Regions from separate parts of the Streptomyces sp. NBC_01017 genome, predicted to be linked through region 1. Evidence: riboswitches for the same ligand, from Rfam matches in the RefSeq annotation. Region 1 holds a riboswitch; the other holds the start of a gene.
What was found. Region 1 has a riboswitch for cobalamin ahead of OG331_RS18220 (ribonucleoside-diphosphate reductase subunit alpha). Riboswitches for the same ligand answer to the same signal wherever they lie in the genome.
Positions count from the first base shown of each region.

Region 1 (3,435 bases):
TGCGGACGGGAGGCGATGACGAGGGGCAGCTTCTCCTCGTAGGCACGCTCGATGGCCCGCCGGATGATGTTGTCCCGGTTCTGTTCGAGGCCGTCGCCGAGGAGAGCCTCCTCCAGTCCGTCCGCGATGACGACCGGTTTGTCGTCGGCGAGCAGTTGCTGCCAGACCCGCTCGGTCTTGGTGCGCGCGAGGATGCCCCGGGGTGCCTCCTCGATGAAGCGCTCCTTGGCCATGCGTTCGAAGTTCAGGTCGCTGTCGCCGTTCGCGTCCCGCAGCCGGATCGGCACAGGTACGGCGTTCTGCTCCGCCAGCAGTTCGGTGAGCCGTACCAGGACGGCGGTCTTGCCCACGCCGACGCCGCCGACCAGCAGATAGGGCCGGCGCGTGTTGCGCTCGCGCAGCCGTTCGGCGATGACCCGGGCGATCTCCTCCCGGCCCACGATCTCCGTGGCGTCCGGACCGGCGGTGAGGACCAGTCGGTGGGGGTCGTCCCGCGCCTTGGCGAGATAGCGCCGTTTGGTCCACCGGTACCACCAGAACAGAAAGAGCGCGGCGGCGAGCGACGCGGCCAGCACCGGACCGAGGAAGCGCAGCACGGTGTCGAATCCCTCATTGCCCTCCCGCCACTTCTCGAAGCCGGTCGTCCTGCCCCAGATCAGGATGTACAGGCCCTCCACGACCCACGCGAGCACGGCGAGCGCGGCCACCGTCCAGATGGCCCGGGTGACGTTGGTGTAGGTGAACCACCGGCGCCACTTCCTGGGGCGGGTGGTGCCGCCGCGGGCCTCCAGGCGGATCGCCAGCCGGTGCCAGTGGCCCGTGAACCCCTGCCTGAGCCAGGCGCCCGCCCGTCTCGGAGCCAGCGTCGCCATCGGCGCGTTGCGCGGCCGGTCCTTGCCGGGCGGGTGACGGACGACCCTCGTCATGGCGCGTGTCCTTCCGAGAAGCGTTCTCGAAACGGAGCGACCGCGGGGCACCGACACCTATCTCCATGGAAGCACTCCCGGAACCCCCCGCAACCCGGCGGCCCTCGGCGAGATCACCGCCCGGGCCTGCCTCCAGGACGGCGATCCACGAACGTCCGGGCTTCGTCCGCACCCGGGCGGGCCGGAGCCCGATCCCGCCCCTCGCCGACATCACGCTCCTCACCCACAAGTTGACGCTCTGAAACCAGCACGACACAACATCTGGGGGTGGCGTGGCGGGTGAGCACAAGATGTATGCTCATGCTCGCTGTCGTCGCAGGGGAATCCGGTGCGAATCCGGAACTGTCCCGCAACGGTGTACTTGTGCATGTCTGTTCCCAGGAGCGGCGTGCGCAGGAGTCAGTCCGAGGACCTGCCGACAGCGCGCCCGGCCACCCGGCCGGTGCGCCCGATGTCCGGGCCTCGTGGAATGGGCCGGTGGACGCGACGCCGTGTGCGCTCGTGTGCTGCCCCCTGCCCTCGCCGAGGCCCCCGTGCCGAGCGAGGGAGAGCCCCCACGTGACCATCGCGCCAGCAGACCCGGCCTCAGCCGTTCCTACCGTCCCCACGGACGAGGACGCTCCGGGAACCGCCTTGCTGCGGACCCTGACCGAGCTGACCGCCGACCTCCCCGACGCCGACCCCGGCCGGGTCGCCGCCGCCGCGCTGCGCGGCCGGTCCGCGTTCGCGGACGAGGCGGAGCTGCGCGAGCTGGCCACCGAGGCGGCGGCCGGCCTGATCTCCGAGGACCCCGCCTACAGCAGGCTCGCCGCCCGGCTGCTGACCCTCGCCATCGCCGCCGAGGCCGCCTCGCAGGGCGTCACGTCCTTCACCGGGTCGGTCGCGGTCGGGCACCGCGAGGGCCTCATCGCCGACCGGACCGCCGAGTTCGTGCGCCTGCACGCGGCCCGCCTCGACGCCCTGGTCGACACGGACGCCGACGACCGCTTCGGCTACTTCGGGCTGCGCACCCTGCACAGCCGCTATCTCCTGCGGCACCCCATCACCCGCAAGGTCGTCGAGACGCCCCAGCACTTCATGCTGCGCGTCGCCGCCGGTCTCGCCGAGGACGACACCGCCCGGTCGGTGGACGAAGTCGCCGCGCTCTACCGGCTCATGAGCCGCCTCGACTACCTCCCCTCCTCCCCCACCCTCTTCAACTCCGGCACCCGGCACCCCCAGATGTCGTCCTGCTACCTCCTCGACTCCCCCAAGGACGAGCTGGACTCCATCTACGACCGCTACCACCAGGTCGCCCGCCTCTCCAAGCACGCCGGCGGCATCGGTCTTTCGTACTCCCGTATCCGGTCCCGGGGTTCGCTGATCCGCGGCACCAACGGGCACTCCAACGGCATCGTCCCGTTCCTGAAGACCCTCGACGCCTCGGTCGCCGCGGTGAACCAGGGCGGCCGGCGCAAGGGGGCCGCCGCGGTCTACCTGGAGACCTGGCACTCCGACATCGAGGAGTTCCTGGAGCTGCGCGACAACACCGGTGAGGACGCCCGCCGTACGCACAACCTGAACCTCGCGCACTGGATCCCGGACGAGTTCATGCGCCGGGTCAACGCCGACGAGCCGTGGTCGCTGTTCTCGCCGTCGGACGTGCCGGATCTCGTCGACCTGTGGGGCGAGGAGTTCGACGCGGCGTACCGCAAGGCGGAGGCGGCCGGGCTCGCGAAGAAGACCATCCCGGCACGTGACCTGTACGGCCGCATGATGAGCACCCTCGCGCAGACCGGCAACGGCTGGATGACCTTCAAGGACGCCGCCAACCGCACCGCCAACCAGACGGCCCTGCCGGGCCATGTCGTCCACTCCTCCAACCTCTGCACGGAGATCCTGGAGGTCACGGACGACGGGGAGACGGCGGTCTGCAACCTGGGGTCGGTCAACCTCGGCGCCTTCGTGAACACGATGACCGGCGACATCGACTGGGAGCGGCTCGACTCCACCGTCCGCACGGCCGTCACGTTCCTCGACCGTGTCGTCGACATCAACTTCTACCCGACCGAGCAGGCGGGCCGGTCGAACGCCAAGTGGCGGCCGGTCGGACTCGGCGCGATGGGGCTGCAGGACGTCTTCTTCAAACTGCGCCTGCCCTTCGACTCGGCCGAGGCGAAAGCCCTGTCCACCCGGATCGCCGAGCGCATCATGCTCGCCGCCTACGAGGCCTCCGTCGACCTGGCCGAGCGCAACGGCCCGCTGCCGGCCTGGGAGAAGACCCGTACCGCCAGGGGTGTGCTGCACCCCGACCACTACGGCGTCGAGCTGACCTGGCCGGAGCGCTGGGCGGCCCTGCGCAGCCGTATCGCCACGACCGGCATGCGCAACTCCCTCCTCCTCGCCATCGCGCCCACCGCGACCATCGCGTCGATCGCCGGTGTCTACGAGTGCATCGAGCCGCAGGTCTCCAACCTGTTCAAGCGCGAGACGCTCTCCGGCGAGTTCCTCCAGGTCAACTCCTACCTGG
Region 1 covers NZ_CP108683.1:4,038,472-4,041,906, forward strand. Annotated here, with positions in the region: gene OG331_RS18215 (ATP-binding protein) at 1-926, opposite strand, end outside; cobalamin riboswitch at 1,187-1,361, shown strand; gene OG331_RS18220 (ribonucleoside-diphosphate reductase subunit alpha) at 1,485-3,435, shown strand, end outside.

Region 2 (3,435 bases), 4.1 Mb from region 1:
GGTGGATCTCGTACCCCGCGACGTGCGCGCCGAGGGCTTCTCCCGCCGGCCGGGTGAGGGTCTTCTCGCGGGCGAACCGCACCCGCACGGGCAGGACACCGAGCCCCTCGACATGACCCTGTCGGCTCTCGACCTCGTCCTCGATGTGCTCGCCGAGAACCTGGAAGCCGCCGCAGATGCCGAGGACGGGCCGTCCTTCGGCGACCCTGCGCTTCAGGGCCTCCGCGAGCCCCCGCTCCCGCAGCCACTCCAGCGCCCGGACCGTCCCCCGGGTCCCCGGCACGATGACGAGATCGGCGTCCGCCAGCTCCTCGGGCCGGTCCACGAACCGCACCACGACACCGGGTTCGGCGGCGAGGGCGTCGACGTCCGTGAAGTTGGACATGAGCGGGACGGCACAGACGGCGACCCGCAGCACGTCCTCGCCGAGGGGCGGGGCGACGTTCGACTCCCGCACTGTCCCGCGCAGGGACACCCGCAGCCCGTCCTCCTCGTCGATGCCGAGGCCGTGCTGGAAGGGGAGGACGCCGTAGGTGTGGCGTCCGGTGAGGCCGTGCAGCATGTCGATGCCCGGCTCCAGGAGGCTGACGTCCCCGCGGAACTTGTTCACCAGGAACCCGGCGACGAGCGCCTGGTCCTCGGGCGAGAGAAGGGCGACCGTCCCGAAGAAGGAGGCGAACACGCCACCGCGGTCGATGTCACCCACCACCAGCACGGGCAGCCCGGCATTGCGGGCGATCCCCATGTTGACGATGTCGGTCCGCCGCAGATTGATCTCCGCCGGAGAGCCGGCCCCCTCACAGATCACCGCGTCATACGTGCCCCGCAACTCGGCGAGACAGTCGAGCACGGTCCCGAGCAGCTGCTGCTGCCGCCCGCCGTGCAGCCTCGTCCCGGGGGACGACCCCCCGGACCCCCCGAAGAAACCGCGTGCGCTCAGCTCACCCACCGGCTTGCCCAGCAGCACGACCTGACTGCTCTGCTCGCCACCGGGCTTGAGCAGCACGGGATTCATCAGCGCGGTCGGCTCGACCCGGCAGGCCTGTGCCTGCATGGCCTGCGCCCGCCCGATCTCGGCGCCCTCGCGCGTGACGAACGAGTTGAGGGACATGTTCTGCGCCTTGAACGGCGCGACCTTCACTCCCTGCCGCACCAGCCACCGGCAGATCCCGGCGGTGACGACGCTCTTGCCGGCGTCGGACGTGGTGCCGGCGACGAGGAGACCACCGCCCGTCATGAGGTACGCCCCTTCACGATGCGGCGCGCGGCGGCACAGACGCCGAGCGCCAGCCAGCCCACGCGCTTCGACAGCCGTACGGCCCGTTCGATGTCCTGCGTGCCGACGGCCCGCCCGTCCCCGTTCAGCACGGGCCGATGCTCGACGCGTCCGCCGTAGGACAGCGTCCCGCCCAGCCGCACCCCGAGCGCCCCCGCGAACGAGGCCTCCACGGGACCGGCGTTGGGACTCGGATGCGCCGCCGCGTCGGTACGCCAGGCCCGTACCGCTCCACGGGGGTCGGCCCCGGCGACGGCGGCGAGTACGGCGGTCAGCCGCGATCCCGGCCACCCCGCCACGTCGTCGAGCCTCGCGGAAGCCCAGCCGTAGCGGCGGTACTTGGGCGACTTGTGCCCGACCATGGCGTCGAGCGTGTTCACGGCCCGGAACCCGACCAGCCCGGGAATGCCGGCCACGGCGCCCCACACCAGCGCGCCCACGACCGCGTCGGAGGTGTTCTCGGCGACGGACTCCACGACCGCCCGTGCGATCCCGTCCGCGTCCAGCGCCTGCGGGTCCCGCCCGCACAGATGCGGCAGCCGGGCACGTGCGCCCTCGATGTCCCCCGCTTCGAGCGCCTGCCCGATGACCCGGGCCTCCCGGGCGAGCGAAGTCCCCCCGACGACCGCCCAGGTGGCAGCGCCGGTCAGCGCGACGGAGGCGGCGGGCGAGGTACGTACGGCACGGGCTGCGGCGGCACCGAGCGCCAGGGCGCCACCGGCGCACACGGCGGTGTGCACCGCACCCCATGCGCGGTGGTCACGCCACAACACCCGTTCCACGGCGGCGGCGGTCCGTCCGAACACGGCGACCGGATGCCCCCGGCGAGGATCGCCGAGCAGCAGATCACCGAGAAGGCCGGCGGCGGCGCCGTACGCGAAGACGCGATCGGCACGCATCGGGGTCAGCCGATCGTCGAGTCAGACGAGGGTCCGGTTCTGCATGTCGATCGGCAGGCGTGCATCGCGTTATGTCCTCACTCAGGGTGTCCGCGCCCTGGTTCGACGAGATCGGCGGGGAGAGTTCCTGGCTCCCGGGGCTATCTACCCCGGTGACAGTGGCGGGACCGCGCCGGATTCACACCGGCTTCCTCTCCTGCCGCCGCACATGGCTCCGGCAGTCCACCACGGGGTTGGAACGGCCGTCAACTTGCCGTTGACCTGCGAAGGGAGAGTGTGCGAAGGCCCACACAGCAGTGAGGTGCGGGACGGTGATCCGTCCCGCACCTCGGGTGTTTCAGGTGATGCGCGCCGTGCGTCAGGCCACGATCAGATAGATGCCGTACGCCACTGCCGCCGCGCAGGCCGCGAAGCACGCGTACGCGCCCGTGACCGCGAGAGAGGCCGAGTCGCCCTGCGCCACGGCTCGTTCGCGCCGGGACAGGCCCGCGATGCCGAGGGTGAACAGGCCCACCAGGGCCACGGTGACCACGAGGCTGACGCCGAAGACGGAGCCGAGTGCCGCCCAGTCGATCTTCATGCTTCTGCTTTCTCGAGTGAGTGAGGGGGAGTGACTGGAGTGACTGGGTGCGTCAGACCGAGGCCTTCGAAGGCTTGGGCTCCGAGGACTGGGCCGGGATGGTGGCCGTGAGTTCCTCGGTCGCCGTGCCCGCGGGCGGCGGGGTCACGGCGGCCATGGCCGTGGTCACCACGCCGGCCGGCTCGTCGGACTCGTTGACGTTGGTGTGGTCGATGACCTCGCGGCGGGAGATCTTCCAGATCGCGGCGCTGGAGGCGACGAGGAAGACCGCGACGACGGCCGTGCCCCAGGCGCCGAAGCCCGTCACGTACTCCGCGATCGCGCCGACCAGCGCGGCCGCCGGGAGGGTGAGGCCCCAGGCGACGAACATGCGGGTCGCCGTCGACCAGCGGACCACGCCGCCCTTGCGGCCGAGGCCCGCGCCCATCACCGCGCCGGAGACGGAGTGCGTGGTGGACAGGGAGAAGCCGAGGTGCGAGGAGGCCAGGATGACGGTGGCCGCGCTGGTCTGGGCGGCGAAGCCCTGCTGCGGCTGAAGGTCGGTCAGGCCCTTGCCCATGGTGCGGATGATGCGCCAGCCGCCGAGGTAGGTGCCGAGCGCGATGGCCAGGCCCGCGGAGAGGATGACCCACATGGGCGGGTCGGAGTCGGGCGCGAGGGTGCCGCCGGCGACCAGGGCG
Region 2 covers NZ_CP108683.1:8,147,353-8,150,787, forward strand. Annotated here, with positions in the region: gene OG331_RS37400 (cobyric acid synthase) at 1-1,237, opposite strand, end outside; gene OG331_RS37405 (cobalamin biosynthesis protein) at 1,234-2,175, opposite strand; cobalamin riboswitch at 2,275-2,409, opposite strand; gene OG331_RS37410 (hypothetical protein) at 2,534-2,755, opposite strand; gene OG331_RS37415 (anion permease) at 2,808-3,435, opposite strand, start outside.
Region 2: it holds a riboswitch for cobalamin, as region 1 does, so the genes downstream of both, OG331_RS37405 (cobalamin biosynthesis protein) here and OG331_RS18220 (ribonucleoside-diphosphate reductase subunit alpha) in region 1, are expected to answer to the same signal.